4 regions of the Desulfolutivibrio sp. genome follow, and region 1 is predicted to be linked to each of the others. Evidence: predicted binding sites of a transcription regulator. Region 1 holds the regulator's gene; each other region holds the start of a gene.
The links. The regulator sigma-54, encoded in region 1, starts transcription at its own class of promoters, with help from an activator protein. The targets are predictions, from matches to a motif close to CTGGCACGGNNNNTGCTT.
Positions count from the first base shown of each region.

Region 2: a site for sigma-54 is predicted at 2,226-2,243, ahead of nifH (nitrogenase iron protein). Genes of this name have one in related genera too.
Region 3: a site for sigma-54 is predicted at 2,431-2,448, ahead of V3572_RS05720 (DUF5320 domain-containing protein). Genes of this name have one in related genera too.
Region 4: a site for sigma-54 is predicted at 1,470-1,487, ahead of V3572_RS14790 (ammonium transporter). Genes of this name have one in related genera too.

Region 1 is NZ_JAZHDB010000066.1:65,022-69,597, reverse strand. It holds gene V3572_RS05135 (PTS sugar transporter subunit IIA) at 1-166, opposite strand, end outside; gene hpf (ribosome hibernation-promoting factor, HPF/YfiA family) at 234-779, opposite strand; gene rpoN (RNA polymerase factor sigma-54) at 831-2,264, opposite strand; gene V3572_RS05120 (KdsC family phosphatase) at 2,410-2,931, opposite strand; gene V3572_RS05115 (CTP synthase) at 2,978-4,576, opposite strand, start outside.
Region 2 is NZ_JAZHDB010000088.1:4,452-9,027, forward strand. It holds gene nifD (nitrogenase molybdenum-iron protein alpha chain) at 1-273, opposite strand, end outside; gene V3572_RS06815 (P-II family nitrogen regulator) at 340-714, opposite strand; gene V3572_RS06820 (P-II family nitrogen regulator) at 725-1,054, opposite strand; gene nifH (nitrogenase iron protein) at 1,362-2,186, opposite strand; gene ftsH (ATP-dependent zinc metalloprotease FtsH) at 2,662-4,576, shown strand, end outside.
Region 3 is NZ_JAZHDB010000077.1:5,706-10,281, forward strand. It holds gene V3572_RS05705 (sigma-54 interaction domain-containing protein) at 1-123, opposite strand, end outside; gene V3572_RS05710 (ATP-binding protein) at 231-1,106, opposite strand; gene V3572_RS05715 (ATP-binding protein) at 1,094-2,056, opposite strand; gene V3572_RS05720 (DUF5320 domain-containing protein) at 2,056-2,385, opposite strand; gene V3572_RS05725 (sigma-54 interaction domain-containing protein) at 2,580-3,914, shown strand; gene V3572_RS05730 (hypothetical protein) at 4,072-4,491, shown strand; gene V3572_RS05735 (NifB/NifX family molybdenum-iron cluster-binding protein) at 4,538-4,576, shown strand, end outside.
Region 4 is NZ_JAZHDB010000204.1:2,284-6,859, reverse strand. It holds gene V3572_RS14795 (glutamine synthetase family protein) at 1-1,066, shown strand, start outside; gene V3572_RS14790 (ammonium transporter) at 1,595-2,959, shown strand; gene V3572_RS14785 (P-II family nitrogen regulator) at 2,970-3,311, shown strand; gene V3572_RS14780 (hypothetical protein) at 3,567-3,827, shown strand; gene V3572_RS14775 (cation:proton antiporter domain-containing protein) at 3,992-4,576, shown strand, end outside.

The DNA.
Region 1 (4,576 bases):
TCCCCAGCGCCTCGCGTTCCAGAAGCACCCGGTGGGCCTTGTCCACGTCGAAGTCTTCAAAGGCCACGCCGATGGGGGCCACCAGTTCGGCCAACACGTCGGATTTGTGTACGGACCGCATATCGTCCAGGACGAATTCGGGCCGCAGATACTCCTCAAGCTTCATTTTTTCGCGTTACTCCCCGAAGACCTCCCCGCCAATGCGGTCATGGCCCGGACGTTTTTTTTCGGCGTCAGTTGCCGGTGCCAGGGTCGATGAGCCCGAAATCGCCCTTCTTGTGGCGGTAGATGACGTTTATCCGCTCGGTCTCGGAATTGAGGAACACCAAAAACTCGTACCCCAGGGTGTCCAACTGCATGGCCGCTTCATCCACGGACATGGGCTTGGGCTGGTAATGCTCGGACTCGATGATGGTCCGCTCCCGGGGGCCCGACGCGGAATCGGTGAAGCTGATGACGTCGGATCGCACGGATTCGGCGCGCTTGCGACGGTCCTTCTGCTTTTCGCGCATCTTGCGCACCTGGGCCTCGAGCTTGTCCAGGATGAGGTCGATGGTGGAATACATGTCCTCGGACTCTTCGTGAGCCGAGATGTGCAACAGGTCTGCGGTGAAAACGATGTCCGCCATCTGCCGGGTTTTCTCCACGCTCAGATTCACCTGGAGCTCGGAGGAATCGGTGTTGGTCATGTATTTCGTCAGTTTGTCAAAACGCTTGCGGGCGTAATCGCGAAGATGATCCGATGGTTCGAAATTCTTGAAGTTGAACGTGATGTTCATGGGGCGCCTCCTGTATGTTCGGCCGTGACGGATCACGGCGTGACGGGCGAATCAAAACATTTCCTTGCGCTTGGATGACGAGGCGATGTCCATGGCCGTGCGGTACTTGGCCACGGTGCGGCGGGCGATGTTGATCTGCAACCGCTCCTTGAGGATGTCCGCGATGGCCTCGTCGCTGATGGGTTTTTTCGGGTCTTCGGCGGCGATAAGCTGCCGGATGGTGGCCTTCACCGATTCCGAACCCACGGTGCTGCCGTCGTCAAGCTCCAGGGAACTGTTGAAAAAGAACTTGAGTTCGAAGATGCCGTGGGGCGTGGCCGTATACTTGTTGGACGTGATGCGGCTCACGGTGGATTCGTGCATGCTGATGTCTTCCGCCACATCTTTGAGGATGAGCGGACGCAACTTGTTCACGCCATCTTCAAAAAATCCCCGCTGAAATTTTACTATGCTCTCAAGAACCTTGTAAAGGGTGCGCTGGCGTTGATAAAGGCTCTTCATGAGCCACTCCGCCGACCGCTTCTTGTCCTGGATGTAGTCCCGATCCTTGTCGCCTTTGGGAATGACGTCTTCGAGATACATGGAATTGAGCTGGAGACGCGGCATCCCGTCCTCGTTGAGCAGGATGATGAAATCGTCGCCATATTTGTAGATGTAGGCGTCGGGGCTGACGAAGATGGGCTCGCTTGAGCCGAAGCTTGCCCCCGGCAGGGGATCGAGGCTCTGAATGGTGTCCAGATAGACCTTGAGCTGCTCCATGGTGATCTTGAACTTCTTCACCAGGGGCTTGTAGCGGCGGGCCTCCAGGTCTTCCAGATGCTCCGAGACGATCTCGACAAGGATGGGATCGGTCAGGCCCAGAACCTCCATCTGCACCAACAGGCATTCGCGGGGGCTCCGGGCGGCCACCCCCACGGGGTCCAACCGCTGCACCTTGTACAGCGCGGCCTCCACCTCTTCCGGCGTGGTCCCGGTCATGTGGGCCAGTTCCTCGGCCGTGGCCGACAGATATCCCGAAGAATCCAGGCTGCCGCAGATGGCCTCGCCGATGGCCAGTTCTTTTTGCGTGAAGTGCGACAGGCGCATCTGCCAGTCCAGATGGCCTTCCAGGGAGGGCTTGGAGGACAGGCGGGCGTCGAAGGCCATGCCGTCCTCGGGAATTTCCGTCTCGCGGAGGTGGGACTGGACCGGCGTGCTGGCGAAATCGCCCAGGTAGTCGTCCCATTCGGCGTTTTTGATCAGCTCCTTTTCGATGGCCGTATCTTCGCCGCCGGGCTTGGGGGCGTGATCGTCTTCGGCCATCTGCCGGTCGCCCTTCTCCTCCTCCAGAACTTCTTCAAGGAGAGGGTTTTCCATCAATTCCTGCTGGATGCTCTCCATGAGCTCCAGCCTGGACAGTTGCAGAAGCTTGATGGCCTGCTGCAGTTGGGGAGTCATCACCAACTGCTGCGAAAGTTTGAGTTGTTGCCGCAGTTCCAGCGCCATGGAATCTCGTTTGTACCTTGTGCTCTCGATTGAAGATCATGCGGGCGAGACAGCATCCGCCCGCGTCACGCCTACGGCCTGGGCCGCCTGCGTAGTGCGATTTATGACACAGACGCCGCGCCCTGGCAACTCGCAGACCCCGGGGCTATCGCTCCCATTTTCGCCACAGCCCCTGGAGTTTTCCCTGGGCCGAAAGCAGAAAACGGATGGCCTCGCGCACGGCCCCCTGTCCTCCCGGACGCCGGGATATCCACAGGGCCATGCCCAGAATTTCGGGCTGGGCGTCGGCCACGGCCATGGGCAGCCCCACCCGGGCCATGACCGGGGCATCCACCCAGTCGTCGCCCAGAAAGGCCGCCTGTTCAAAGGCCAGGCCCCTGCGGGCCAGAATGTCCTCCAGGATCGGCAGCTTGCGCAGATGGCCGCCGTGGTATTCGGCAATCCCCAACTCCCTGGCCCTGGCGGCGGCCGCCCCCTGGTCCAGGCCGCTGACCATGGCCACTTCGATGCCCGCCTCCTGGGCCAGCTTGATGCCCAGGCCGTCATGGACGTGGAAGCGTTTGCGGATGGCCCCGGCGGCGTCATACACAAGTCCGCCATCGGTCATGACCCCGTCCACATCCAGAACCAGAAGCGCGATCCGGCGCGCCCGGGACATCAGGTCCATGGCCTGGCTCCACCGCATGACGTCCCGGGCCGGGATGCACGACGGATCATGCCTTGGCCGCCGGACACGGAGGGCACTTTTCGGACGTGGAAGCGCCGTGGCCTGCCTCGCGCCGGGCCACGGCGGCCTTGATGAATTCCCGGAACAGGGGATGGGGGCGCATGGGGTTGCTTCTGAATTCCGGATGGAACTGGCAGCCCAGAAACCAGGGATGGTCTTTCAGCTCAACGATCTCCACCAGTTCGCCGTCCGGGGACAGGCCGCTAAACGACAGGCCGACCTCCTCGAACTGGTTGGCGTAGACCTTGTTGAATTCGTAGCGGTGCCGGTGGCGTTCGGAGATTTCAAGCTCCCCATAGGCCGCATAGGCCTTGGTGGCGGGCTTGACCGCACAGGGATAGGCCCCCAGGCGCATGGTGCCGCCCATATCGCCGTCAGCCTCGCGGCGCTCGATCTTCTTGGTGCGGAAATCGAACCATTCCTTCATGAGATAGATGACCGGATGGGCCGTGGTCACATCGAATTCCTCGGAATTGGCCCCTTCCAGGCCAAGCACGTGGCGGGCGAATTCGATGACCGCGCACTGCATGCCCAGGCAGATGCCGAAGAAGGGAACGCCCTTGGTGCGAGCATATTCGATGGCCGCGATCTTGCCTTCGATGCCCCGGGAGCCGAAGCCGCCCGGAACCAGGATGCCGTCCACCCCGGCCAGCTTTTCGGCCACGTTGTGGGGCGTGACGGTCTCGGAATTGACATAGACCAGTTCCACGGCTGCGTCATTGGCCACGCCGCCGTGCATCAAGGCCTCATGCAGGCTCTTGTAGGCCTCCTTGAGGTCCACGTACTTGCCCACGATGCCGATGGTGACGGTTTTTTGCGGATTGGACATGCGGCAGATGAGGTCGCGCCAGGAATTGAGCTCGGCGTTTTTGGCCGGAAGCCGCAAGAGGATGGCGATTTTTTGGTCCACACCCTCGGAATAGAGGTTCAGCGGCACCTCGTAGATGTTTTTCACGTCCACGGCGCAGAACACGGCGTCGGCGTCCACGTTGCAAAAAAGGGCGATCTTGTCCTTGATGTCGCGGTTGAGGTCCACCTCGCTGCGGCAGATGATGATGTCGGGCTGGATGCCGAGGCTGCGCAGTTCCTTGACGCTGTGCTGGGTGGGCTTGGTCTTGAGCTCCCCGGCCGCGCGCATGTACGGCACCAGCGTCAGGTGGATGTACAGGACGTTTTCCTTGCCAAGGTCCGAGCGCATTTGGCGGATGGCCTCCAGGAACGGCTGGCCCTCGATGTCGCCCACGGTGCCGCCGATCTCGATGATGGCCACGTCCTCGTCTGTGGCCACGCCCAGGATGGCCCGCTTGATCTCGTCGGTGATGTGCGGAATGACCTGGACCGTACCGCCCAGGTAGTCGCCCCGCCGCTCCTTGCTGATGACCGAGTGGTAGATGCGCCCCGAAGTGAAGTTGTTGTTCTGGCTTAAGGACACGCCCAGATAGCGTTCGTAGTGGCCGAGATCCAGGTCGGTTTCCGCCCCGTCGTCGGTGACGTAGACCTCGCCGTGCTGGAAGGGGTTCATGGTTCCCGGGTCCACGTTGATGTAGGGATCGAGTTTTTGAATGGTTACCTTAAGCCCCCTGGC
Region 2 (4,576 bases), on a different contig from region 1:
CCAGGAATAGTATCCGCAGCCGATGGGGCCGTGGGTCAGGTTGACGATGTCCCGGGTGGGCCCCAGAACCACGCCCTTGCAGCCGGCGTAGGTGCAGCCGCGCTGGGTGAGGATGCCGGGGATGGTGCGGACGTTGGCCTGGATGACGGGAATGGCCTCGCCGGACTCGGCCCCTGGGACGATGGCCTTGTCGCGCTTGCGGGCGACCTTGGTGGGCATCTTGTCCAAGAGCTCTTTTTTCAGCTCTTCCAGGTTTTTGGGAGTCGTGCTCATCTTCATAACCTCGTTGGTCTGTATTTCCTTATCCGGTCTGGCCGTGGGCGATGGCGGCGCGGCGCATCAGGAAACGGCGGCCTCGCCAGCCTCGCCCGTGCGCACCCGAACCGAATCGCCGATGGGCATGATCATGATCTTGCCGTCGCCGGCCCGGCCGGACTTGTTCACGCCGATGATGGTGTCCACGACCTTTTGCACGTCGGCGTCGGGAACCACCACGGTGACCATGCGTTTGGGGTACAGGCGGCCCTTGGTTCCGAGAAGGGCGATGGCCTCCTCGTTGCCCTCGGCCGCGCCTTTGAGGACTTCCTGATTGATCAGGCCGCGTCCCCGTCCCAGGCACTCCAGGGCCACGAAGGCCGGCAGGCCTGCATCGGCCAGGGCCTTTTTGGTCTGGTTCATCTTGTTCATGCGGATGATCGCCATGACTTCCTTCATGACCGTCTCCTTAGGATTCCTTCGTGCCGGAAGATATGGTGTACATCTCCTCCACGGGGCTGACGAAGATCTTGCCGTCGCCGAAGGAGCCCTGCTTGCCGGTGCGGGCGCTCTCCATGATGGTCTTGATCACGTAGTCCTTGTCGTCGTCCTTCACCACGCAGATGAGCATGACTTTGGGGATCTCGTCGTAGTGGATCTCCCCGATCTTTATGCCGCGCTGCTTGCCGCGCCCGGCCACGTTGAACTTGGTCACGGCCGGGAATCCGGCGTCCATGAGGGCGGAAAGGACGTCGTCGATTTTCTCGGGGCGCACGATGGCTCTCACCATGGTCAGCATGTGATGTCTCCTTGTCGGTTTCCGTTGCGGCCCTGTGGGGGCCGTGTCCCGCGCGGCATTTTGTGAATTTTGCCGCAAGCCTGGTCGCGCGGGGCCGAAAAAAAGCTCCGGCCATCTTCGTTTCCATCATAAATGTGGTCGAAATTCCCGCCGCGCTTTTCGCCCCTGCGCCGCAGTCGGCAACAAAGGGGCGTCTCCCCTGGTGGGCTGTCGCGGGGAGCGGGCCTCTCGCCGCGCCCCCCGCCACGATCACGAGGGAGGTCAATCCGCGATTTCAAATAACGCCGCTGTCTGGAATCAGGCGTCCCTAGTTGGCGATGCCGAAATCGATGAGCATCTTTTCCAGCTTGTTGATTTCCAGGGGTTTGGGGATGACGAACATCTCGTTCTGGTCGATCTTTTTGGCCAGGGCCCGGTATTCGTCGGCCTGGGGATGGGTCGGATCGTAGTCGATGACCGTCTTGCGATGGATCTCGGCCTTCTGCACCATGTTGTCGCGGGGCATAAAGTGGATCATCTGGGTGCCCAGCTGGCGGCACAGCTCCTCGATCATCTCTTTCTCGTTGTCCACCTTGCGGCTGTTGCAGATGATGCCGCCCAGGCGCACGCCGCCGGTGTCGGCGTATTTCACGATACCCTTGCAGATGTTGTTGGCGGCGTACATGGCCATCATCTCGCCGGAACAGACGATGTAGATTTCCTCGGCCTTGCCGTCGCGGATGGGCATGGCGAAACCACCGCACACCACGTCGCCCAGGACGTCGTAGAAGGCGTAATCGAGCTTTTTGTCCGCTTCGTAGGCCCCGAGTTGTTCGAGCATGTTGATGGAGGTGATGATGCCCCGGCCCGCACAGCCGACGCCGGGCTCGGGACCGCCGGATTCGGTGCACATGATGCCGCCGAAGCCTTCCTTGAGGATGTCGTCGAGCTCCACGTCCTCGCCTTCCTCGCGAAGGGAGTCGAGGACCGACTTTTGGGCCAACCCGTGCAGGAGCAGGCGGGTGGAGTCGGCCTTGGGGTCGCAACCCACAACCATGATCTTTTTGCCCATCTCGGCCAGTCCGGCCACCGTGTTCTGTGTGGTGGTGGATTTGCCGATGCCGCCCTTTCCGTAAATCGCTATCTTGCGCATTGGAGTACCTCCCGTCGCGGTGTGAGTGATGCGCTTTAGGGGCAAGAGGCGTGCCAATGCCGGTTTTTTTTGTGAAATGTTTAAATAACAGGATGTTGATCGAAGTTTGGGCCAGGTTCCGACAGGCCTGAGGCCAGGGAGCGGCTACAATTCTGTAGGGCTTGTGCCGACAAAAATGTAGGATTTATGCCCGGTGCGGAGTGGGGTCGACACGGAAAGCAGGTCTTTGGAGGGCGTGGCGGGGTAGGAATGCGCCCCTTTCTGCGAAAAAACCGAGGAAGGCGGTTGCCGAACCGGCGTTGCGGAGTTATTTCCCGTACGATGCCCTGGTGTCGCGACGGCGGACAGGGGGCCAGGGCCTGGTTTTTGCGCGTGGACAGACCCGTCCAGCCCATGATACGCTGAAAAATGCTCTACGCGGCATCCGTATTCCGCACCCAACCCCGGATCATGAAATCCCCTGGAGGATCACGGTTTGAATAGTTTCGCGAAAAACATCATGCTTTGGGCGGCCATCTCCCTGGTCATGGTCGTCCTGTTCAATCTTTTCAACCAGCCCCAGTCGCCCAGCGCCAAGTTCTCCTATTCCGAGTTCGTTCAGAAGGTGACGGCCGGTGAGGTGGTTTCTGTAAAGATTCAGGGCCGCAAGATCAGCGGCGTGACCTCCGACGGCAGCAAGTTCATGACCTACACCCCCGAGGATCCGGGCATGGTGGGCATGCTCATGCAGAACAAGGTGCAGGTCATGGCCGAACCCGATGAGGAATCGCCCTGGTACATGACGCTGCTCATTTCCTGGTTCCCCATGCTGCTTCTGGTCGGGGTGTGGATCTTTTTCATGCGACAGATGCAAAACGGCAGCGGGAGGGCCATGTCCTTTGGGCGTTCCCGGGCCCGGATGATCTCCCAGGAGTCGACCAAGATCACCTTCGACGACGTGGCCGGGGTGGACGAGGCCAAGGAAGAGTTGTCCGAGGTGGTGCAGTTTCTGTCCGATCCCAAACGGTTCACCCGCCTGGGCGGGCGCATCCCCAAGGGCGTGCTCCTGGTGGGCTCTCCGGGCACGGGCAAGACGCTTCTGGCCCGGGCCGTGGCCGGTGAGGCCGGGGTGCCGTTTTTCTCCATTTCCGGTTCCGACTTTGTGGAGATGTTTGTGGGCGTGGGCGCGGCCCGGGTGCGCGACCTGTTCCTGCAGGGCAAAAAAAGCGCCCCCTGTCTTATCTTCATCGATGAAATCGACGCCGTGGGCCGCCAGCGCGGGGCAGGCCTGGGCGGCGGGCACGACGAGCGCGAACAGACCTTGAACCAGCTTTTGGTGGAGATGGACGGCTTCGAGTCCAACGAGGGGGTCATCCTCATCGCCGCCACCAACCGCCCGGACGTCCTGGACCCGGCCCTGTTGCGCCCGGGACGTTTCGACCGCCAGGTGGTGGTGCCCACCCCGGACGTGCGCGGCAGAAAGCGCATCCTTGAGGTCCACACCCGCAAGACCCCGCTCAATTCCGGCGTGGATCTGGAGGTCCTGGCCCGGGGGACGCCGGGCTTTTCCGGCGCGGACCTGGAGAACCTGGTCAACGAGGCCGCGCTTCAGGCCGCCAAGGTGGGCAAGGACCACGTGGCCATGGAGGATTTCGAGCACGCCAAGGACAAGGTGCTCATGGGCAAGGAGCGTAGAAGCCTCATCCTCTCCGACGAGGAGAAACGGACCACGGCCTATCACGAGGCCGGCCACGCCCTGGTGGCCCGGGTGCTGCCCGGAACCGACCCCATCCACAAGGTGTCCATCATCCCGCGCGGCATGGCCCTGGGCGTCACCATGCAATTGCCCACGGACGACCGCCACAATTATTCCAAGGATCACCTGGACAAGACCCTGTGCGTGCTCATGGGCGGCCGGGTGGCCGAGGAGCTGGTGCTCAACCAGCTCACCACCGGGGCCGGCAACGACATCGAACGGGCCACCAACATGGCCCGCAAGATGGTGTGCAAGTGGGGCATGAGCAAGGAGCTCGGGCCCCTGTCCTACGGCGAACGCGACGACGAGATCTTTTTGGGCAAGGACTTGGTGCATCACAAAAACTTCAGCGACGAGACCTCCCGGCGCATCGACGCCGAGGTCAGAAAGATCGTGGAGGACGCCTACAATCGCGCCCAGACCATCTTGACGGAAAACCAGGATATGCTGCACGCCATCGCGGCGGCCCTGCTCGAACGCGAGACCATCTCCGGGGCGGACATCGACCTGCTCATGCGCGGCGAACCCCTGCCGCCCCAGGACAATCCGGCCCCCAAAAACGGCCAGTCCGGTTCGGCCGCCGGTCAGCCCGGGAAGCCCGCTTCGAGCGCCGATGCGCCCCAGGCCGCGGCCGCTGCCGCTGCCAATGCCGGTT
Region 3 (4,576 bases), on a different contig from region 1:
GGCCTCCCGGTTGAAAAGACGGATGTTCCAGTCCTCGTCCACGGTGAAGACGCCCAGGCCCATATCGTCGAGCACCCGGGCCAGGTTTTCCCGTGACAACGCATCGTCGCCGTCCTGAGGCATGAAGGGCTCCCCGTCGGCCCGGCGCATGGCGTATGCCGCGTCCTCGAAATCCCAACATCCGGATTACGAGCCCCCCTGGAGGTCTTCTTTTCCAAGGGAGGTGACGCCTACGATGTCGCAAGCCGACGCCAGATATCCGAAAAAAGCCTTTCGTACCTTTCCGGGGCGTTTTCCGCAACGCTTTGCCCGACCAGTTGGGCCGCGACAAAGGCCGGATCAAAGGGAAGCTCCCCCAAAACAGCGATCCCCGACTCCCCGCAAAAAGACGCCAGCTCCCGGGTCAGTTCCGGGCAGACGTCGGCCTTGTTGAGGATGGCGGCGCAGGGGATGCCGAAATGCCTGGCCAGGGCGTGGACCCTTTTTATGTCATGGACCGCCGAGAGCGTGGGCTCGGCCACCATGAGCACCGTGGAGGCCCCGCCCAGGGAGGCGATGACCGGACAGCCGATGCCCGGGGAACCGTCCACCAGCAGGATTTCCCGGCCAAGCCTCTCCGCCTCGGCCCGGGCCGCCTTTTTCACTATGGACACCAGTTTTCCCGAATTCTCCTCGCCCATGCGAAGCGCCGCATGGACCATGATCCCGGCCCGGGTCTCGGACACGAACCAGTCCCCGGATACGCGGGGGCCAAGGGTCGCGGCCCCGGCAGGGCAGACGTAGGCGCAGACCCCGCAGCCCTCGCAGGAGGCCTCGATCACCCGGAAAGCCTCGTCGATGGCCCCGAAACGGCAGGCCTCGCGACACAGGCCGCAGGACTGGCACAATTCGGCGTCGATGGCGGCCTTGTCCCCGCCCAGGAATTCGTGGCGCTCCCGGATGGCGGGGGCCAGGACCAGATGCAGGTCGGCGGCGTCCACGTCGCAGTCGGCCAGCACCGGAGGCCCGCCCGGAAGATCGCTTTTCGCCGCGCACACGGCCAGGGCCGCCGTGACGCTGGTTTTTCCCGTGCCGCCCTTGCCGCTTAACACCACTATCTCGCGCATGACGCTTCCTTTTGTCCGGCGCTGGCCCGGGTCCGGTCCTGGACCGTGGCCAGGACGGTTTCCAATACGGCCCGTATCTCAGGGAACGTCCGCGCCAAAAGCCCGCCCCGGGCCGAGGCCCGGGCGGCCTCCAGGCTGCCGGGGATACGCCCCAGAAGCTCGATGCCTTCCCGCTCAAGGTAGGACAGCACCCGGTCGTCGCCCATGCCGTCGCGGTTGATGACCACGCCGTGGGGCAATCCGAGGGCCCGCACCAGTTCCACGGCCAGATTCAGGTCATGCAGCCCAAAGGCCGTGGGCTCGGCCACCAGGATCACGTAATCGGCCCCGGACACGGCCGCGATGACCGGGCAGGCCGTGCCCGGCGGACAGTCCCATATCTGAAACGGCGCATCGCAAACGGCCTGTTTCACGGCCTTGATCAGCGGCGAGGACATGGCTTCGCCCACCCGGGAAAGCCCCCCCGCCATGCGGATGTGGCCGGATACGCCCTGGCGCACCACGCCAAGCTCGCGCACGTCCTCGGCCACGGCCCCGGCCGGACAGGCCAGCTTGCACAGGCCGCAGCCATGGCACAACTCCGGGAAAAGCATGATCTCCCCGGCCATGCGGATAAGCGCCTTGAACCGGCACAGATCCAGGCACGTCCGGCAGGACTCGCCCAGGCACCGGTCCTGGTCAAACCGGGGGATGGGCAACAGGGCCTTTTCCTCGCGCTCCCAGACCGTGGACAAAAAGACGTGGGCGTTGGGCTCCTCCACGTCGCAGTCGGCAAAGACCACCTGCTGCCCCGCCTCGGCCGCAAGCACGGCCAGATTGACGGCGACCGTGGTTTTTCCCGTCCCGCCCTTGCCGCTGGCGACGGCGATTTTCAGGGTCGTCCCGTCCGTGTCCCCGGCCCGGGAGGGCAGCCCTCCCGGGGCCGGGTCGTTTTCGCGTGGCGTAGCCATCAGCCCTCCTGGCCGATTTTTTCCCGGGTGCGGGCCAACTCGGCCTCAAGCCACACCAGGTAATCCCGAGGGGCCATGGCGGCCTCGGGCTCGGCCGGGCTCTGGCCCATTCCCTGGCCCTGGCCCATTCCCTGACCCATGCCCATGCCCTGGCCCATGCCCCGGCCCATCATCTGGCCCCCGACGCTGCGACGGCCCATGCCGCATCTGCGTCCCTGTCCCATGCCGCGGCCGACCACCACTCCTGTCCCGGTCTGGGCGCACATGCCGCGACCTCCGCCGGTGAACGGCCCATTGCCCTGCGGTCCGGTTCCATTAAATCCTGGCATGATCATGCCTCCTTGGTGTTTTGTGTTGTTGTGTCGCCTCTTAAAAAGCATTTCGCATGCCAGGAAAAAATGGTCCGGAATTTGGACAAGTTGAAAAAAGCGGTGTAGGATTCAAATCAAATAGGACGAATTTTTCGCCCACGTCAGGCCCCCATACCCGACGCATTTTCAGCCCAACCCCGCGCGAGACCGCCATGCAGTTCCCCAAAAACATCCCCTGCCAGGCCGTGATGGAGTCCTTGGCCGACGGCGTGTTCACCGTGGACCGGGACTGGACCGTGACCTCTTTCAACCGGGCCGCCGGAGAGATCATCGGCATCGCCCCCGAGGCCGCCGTGGGCCGCAAATGCTGGGACGTGTTCCACTCCAGCATCTGCGACGGGGCCTGCGCCCTGAAACAATGCATCGCCACGGGCGACTCCCTGTCCAACACCTCCATTTTCATCGTGCGCCCCGACGGGGAGAAAATCCCCATCAGCATCAGCGCCTCGCCGCTGCGCGACGCCACCGGAACCATCGTGGGCGGCGTGGAGACCTTTCGGGACATCTCCGAGCTGCAACGCATGCGCAAGGAGCTTCAGGGCATCGCCACCCTGGACGACATCGTGACCAAAAGCCGCCGCATGGCCAGGATGCTGGAGATACTGCCCAAGATCGCGGCCAGCGGATCGACTGTGCTGATCCTTGGCGAATCCGGCACGGGCAAGGAGCTTTTCGCCCGGGCCATCCATACCCAAAGCCCACGCCGGAGCGGGCCTTTTGTGGCCGTCAACTGCGGGGCCATTCCGGGCGAGCTTCTCGAATCCGAGCTCTTCGGCCACGCCAAGGGGGCCTTCACCGACGCCAAGACCGCGCGCAAGGGCCGCTTCGCCTCGGCCAAGGGCGGCACCATCTTTCTGGATGAGATCGGGGACATGCCCCTGGCGCTTCAGGTCAAGCTGTTGCGCGTGCTCCAGGAAAAGGTCTTCGAGCCCCTGGGTTCGGATGCGCCCCAGGCCGCCGACGCCCGGGTGGTGGCGGCCACCAACCGGGATCTGGAGGCCATGGTGGCCGAGGGAACCTTCCGCCGCGATCTCTTCTACCGGCTGGGGGTGGTGCGCCTGGTTTTGCCCCCCTTACGCGAACGCCCCGAGGACATCGCCCTTTTGACCGCCCATTTCATCGCGGGCCAAAACGCCGTGCAGGGCAAAAACGTGCTGGGGGCCAGCCAGGAGGTCATGCGCCTGCTTTTACATCACGACTTTCCCGGAAACGTGCGCGAATTGCAAAACATCCTGGAATACGCCTTCATCCTGTGCCCGGGCGGCCAGATCGGCCTGGAGCATCTGCCGGACTATCTGCGGCCGTCCGGCCCCTTGGGGGCCGAGGTCCGCCCCCCGGCCGAAGCGCCCACCATGCGCGCGGCCAAGCATGCCGCCGTCATGGCCGCCCTGGCCCGGCATCAGGGCCGCCGCATGGCGGCCTGCCGGGAGCTTGGCGTCACCAAGGACACCCTGCGGCGCATCCTGGAGCTGGGACCAGGGGCGTAAAATTCGTCCACCATGTTCCGATATGGCGTATTTTTCGTCCTTACCAACCGTACACCATCTGCCGGGTTTCTTCATCTCTTTGATATAGCGCACTCTTTTTCAACGGCACGGCAAATGCTAATGGTTCGTGAAACCCGTGCGATGCCATGTACCCACTATGAATGAAAAAACGCCAGCCACACCCCGCCCCTGCCTGGTCTGCCTGGCCTGCTACGAGGACCGACTGGCGTCGCTTTTGGAAACCGCCTCCAGCCTGCGTCTGTTTCGGATAGCGGGAGGGGGGGCGACGTTTGCCGGGGAATGTCTCATGCCAGGGGAAGGCCTGCCCGGACTGCCCGGGGCGCTTCGCCGGGCCGGTGTGAACCGGCTGGTCTGCGGCGGAGCCACCTGCCGGTGCGTGGAGATGTTTCTGTCCGCCGGAATCCGCATGGACCCCTGGATCGCCGGACAGGTGGACGAGGTCTTGGACGCCGTGGTCCACGACCGGGTGTCCGCCCTGCGCGCCCCGGGCATCTGCCCGCGCCGGGCGGCGGGCGGACGCGGAACCGGCGGACACGGGACCGGACGCCGCTCATAACGTCAAAACCGCCCTTGCGGCATCATCCATGCCAAGGAGACAGCACATGAAAATCGCCATCACCACCGAAAAGGCCTCGCTGGAC
Region 4 (4,576 bases), on a different contig from region 1:
CGTCGCCCGCCTGTTCTGCGACATCCGGCTTCCCGACGGCACCCCGTTCGTGGCCGATTCCCGCTATATCCTGAAAAAGATGGCCAAAAAGGCCGCCGACCTGGGGTACACCTACTATGTCGGCCCGGAACTGGAATTTTTCCTGTTCGCCAACGCCAACGAGCCCAAGATCCTGGACCTCGGCGGCTACTTCGACGCCCCGCCCCGCGACATGGCCAATGACGTCCGCCGCGACATCATTTTCGCCCTGGAGAGCATGGGCATCGCCGTGGAATACAGCCACCACGAAGTGGCCCCCAGCCAGCACGAGATCGACCTGCGCTACAACGAGGCCGTATGCATGGCCGACATGGCCATCACCTACCGCGTGGTGTGCAAGGAAATTGCCCGCAAGCACGGCTGCTACGCCTCGTTTATGCCCAAGCCCCTGTTCGGCGAGAACGGCTCGGGCATGCACGTGCACCAGTCCCTGTTCAAGGGCTCCAAAAACGCCTTCTTCGACGGCGCCGACCAGTACCACCTGAGCAAGGAGGCCAAGAGCTACATCGCCGGGCTTCTCAAGCACGCCCCCGAGTTCAACCTGATCAACAACCAGTGGGTCAACTCCTACAAGCGCCTGGTGCCCGGTTACGAAGCCCCGGTGTACATCGCCTGGGCCCGCCGCAACCGTTCGGCGCTTATCCGGGTGCCCATGTACAAGCCCGGCAAGGAAGCCGCCACCCGCATCGAACTGCGCAGCCCCGATCCCGCCTGCAACCTGTACCTGTGCTTCGCGGCCATGCTCGGCGCGGGGCTTAAGGGCATCGCGGACGGATACGAACTGGCCTCCCCCATCGAAGAGAACATCTTCAAGATGAGCGAGGCCGAGATGGCCTCCAAGGGTATTTCCTCCCTGCCCGGCAGCCTGCGCGAGGCCATCGACCATCTGGAAAAAAGCGCCCTGATGCGCGAAGTCCTGGGCGACCACCTGTTCAATGCCCTGCTCGACAACAAGAAGGCCGAGTGGGACGCCTACCGCATGCAGATCACCGAATGGGAAATCGAGCGCTACCTGCCCATTTTGTAGTCCGCATGAACCTGATCCGACATTGCCAGGCCGTCCCCTCCGGGGGACGGCCTTTTTCTTTTCGCCCGCCCCCTCGGCGGCGGCAAGGACGCAGCGCCCGCCCCGGGCGGCTACGCGCTGCTGACCTGTGGCGGGATACGCCGTTTTCCGAATGAGCGGCGGTCGTGTCGCCTCTTTTGGCTGGGCAGCCGTTTGCCGCCTCGGATCGTGCGGCGCGGACATTCGCCCGGCCCGTGCCCTTCCCAGCCTCGGGGGCGCGGCGTTTCCCCTGGCGCATGGCGCGGTTGCCCGCAGGCGGAGCCCTTTCAAACAAAAATGTAGGACGAAAAGCCACACTGGCTACGTTATTGTAGGAAACGTCGTCATGCTAAATAATTATCTTATTATTACAAGTTGTTACAGCTTGGCTTCATTCTTGCTTTTAATGGACTGTTTGAATGCCCGCGCGTATGCGGCGCGCGCCCTTCGGGGAGCGGCGTGTGGTGGCCCGGTTGAGCGGGAAAACAATTTTTCGAGGAGGTAGGGTTTATGAAACGGAGATGGACACTCTCCACAAAGGCGTTGACGGTCGTGGGTCTGTCGGCGCTGGTCGCGCTGGTTCTCCCCAGCGCTGGTTTCGCCCAGGATTCGGCGCCTGAATTTTTGTCCCAGCAAAACGGCAACGTCATGTGGACGCTCATTGCCGCCATCCTGGTCATGTTCATGCAGGCCGGTTTCGCCATGGTCGAGACGGGTCTGACCCGGGCCAAAAACGCCGGCAACATCCTGATGAAGAACATGTTCGACTTCTCGGCTGGAAGCGTGGCCTTTTTCCTGGTCGGCTTCGCGCTGATGTTCGGCGACGACATCGGCGGCTTCATCGGCTTTTCCAACTTCGGCCTGTCCGAGGCCAATACGGCCGACGCCGACGGCCTGTGGAAGTACACCTTCTGGTTCTTCCAGTGCGTGTTCGCAGCCACGGCCGTGACCATCGTGTCCGGGGCCATCGCCGAGCGCACCAAGTTCGTGTCCTACCTCTTTTTGAGCTTCCTGGTCACCGCCGTGGTCTATCCCATCTCCGGCCACTGGATATGGGGCGGCGGCTGGCTGTCCAAGCTTGACGCGCCCATGATCGACTTCGCCGGGTCCACCGTGGTCCACTCCGTGGGCGGCTGGGTCGCCATGGCCGGGGCGCTGGTTCTTGGACCGCGCATCGGCAAGTACACCAAGGACGGCGTGGCCCGGGCCATTCCCGGCCACAACCTGCCCCTGGTGGCCCTGGGCGTGTTCATCCTGTGGTTCGGCTGGTTCGGGTTCAACCCCGGCTCCACCACCGCCGCCACCGGCGCCATCGGCCTTATCGCCGTGACCACCAACCTGGCCGCCGCCATGGCCGCCCTGTCCGCCATGACCACGGCCTGGCTGCGCTACGGCAAGCCTGACGTGTCCATGAGCCTAAACGGCGTCCTGGCCGGCCTGGTGGCCATCACCGCCGGTTGCGCCAACGTCTCCCCCATGGCCTCGCTGATCATCGGTTTCGGCGCAGGCATCCTGGTTGTCCTGTCCATCGAGTTTCTGGACAAGGTGCTCAAAATCGACGATCCCGTGGGCGCCATCTCGGTCCATGGCGTGTGCGGCGCCTTCGGCACCCTGTGCGTGGGCCTGTTCGCCAGCCCGGACTTCGGCGGCACGGCAGGGCTCTTCTACGGCGGCGGCATCAGCCAGCTCATCACCCAGATCATCGGCGTGGGCGCGGTCTTCGTGTGGGCCTTCGGCAGCGGTCTGGTGCTTTTCGCCCTGCTGAAAATCACCGTGGGCATCCGCGTGACGGCCGAGGAAGAGCTCAAGGGTCTGGATCTGACCGAGCACGGCAGCGAAGCCTACAGCGGCTTCCAGATCTTCATCACCGAATAAGGGGGCTACCATGAAACTGATTATCGCCTACTTCAGGCCTGAACAGCTCAATGCCGTCAAGCAGGCCCTCTACGCCATAAACGTCCACAGCATGTCCGCCACCAACATCGCCGGGTCCGGACGTCAGAAGGGCTACACCGAGACCTACCGCGGGGTCATGATCGAGGTGAACCTGCTCAAAAAGGTGCGCATGGAAGTCGCGGTCAAGGACGAGAAGGTCGCCGAAACCATGGACGCCATCAGCGCCGGGGCCCAGACGGGCAAGGAAGGAGACGGCATGATCTTCGTCCTGGACATCGCCGACGCCCGCCGCATCCGCACCGGAGAGACCGGGGCCGCCGTCTTCGGATAACCGTACAACATCCCGCCAGAGCAAAAACCCGGGGTGGACGCCAGTCCCCCCGGGTTTTCCTGTCCTCCCGGGCGGCGGCGCAAGGTCTCGGCTTTGCGCAAAACCGGGGCCTCCCCGCCAGCCCGAAAGGACGCCGCCGCCTCCGGGATTTCCATTTTTGCGCCCGGAAAACATTTTACGCCCGCCCCGACCCGATGCTATGATGAATGAGTCCGCCATCCGCGACCGACAGACCCCTGCGGCAAGGAGCGTCCCGTGACCGTCGAATGGGAAAAGCACGACGACACCACCTATTTCATCAATCTGGCCAAGGCCCTCCTGGTGGCCGTGGTCTTTGACCGCATGGGCACGCCGGGCTGGAAGGTCCAGGTGGGCAAGCGGTCCCTCAAAGACAAGTTCGCCACGGCCGACGACGCCAAGAAGATCGCCCTGGCCTATGCCGAGCGCATCCTGAATCAGTGCCGGGAGGAACTCGAAACCATCAAGGCCTCCGAACACCCTCCCAAAAAGGCCTGATCCGGGGCCTTGGCGGCCGTCGGCGCCCGACGCGCTCCCGGGCCATAACCGAGTGTGAACCGTGCCCGCCTGCCGCCTTCCTGGCGGCGGGACTTCCCGTAGCAGCCCGTCGCCGCATGGCGCGCAGGCATTGACAACCTTTTTTCCAGGATGCCTTTTTTCCTATGGAATTCGGACTGCTCAAAGAAATCGTCGTCATCTTCTGCCTGTCCATCGGGGTCATCTTCCTGTGCCACAAGATCCGGATACCGGCCATCGTGGGCTTTCTGCTCACCGGAGTCCTGGCTGGGCCGCATGGACTGGGCTTTGTGGACTCGGTGCACGAGGTCGAAACCGTGGCCGAGATCGGCGTCATCCTGCTCCTTTTCACCATCGGCCTGGAGCTGTCCATCTCGGAACTGGTCAAGCTGCGCAAACCCGTCTTTCTGGGCGGCGCGGCCCAGGTGCTCCTGACCATCCTGCTTTTCGCCGGGGCGGGTTCCTGGCTGGGCCTCACCCCCGGCCAGGCCGTCTTCGCCGGGTTTCTGACCGCGCTTTCCAGCACGGCCATCGTGCTCAAGCTGCTTCAGGAGCGGGCCGAGGTGGGCACCCCCCATGGCCGCATCATCTTGTCCATCCTCATCTTCCAGGATCTGATCATCGTGCCCATGATGCTTTCGGTGCCCTTTCTGTCCGGCCAGAGCCAGACCGAAAGCTCCGCACTCCTGCTCATGACCGGCAAGGGCATCGGCGTCGTGGTCCTGGTCTTT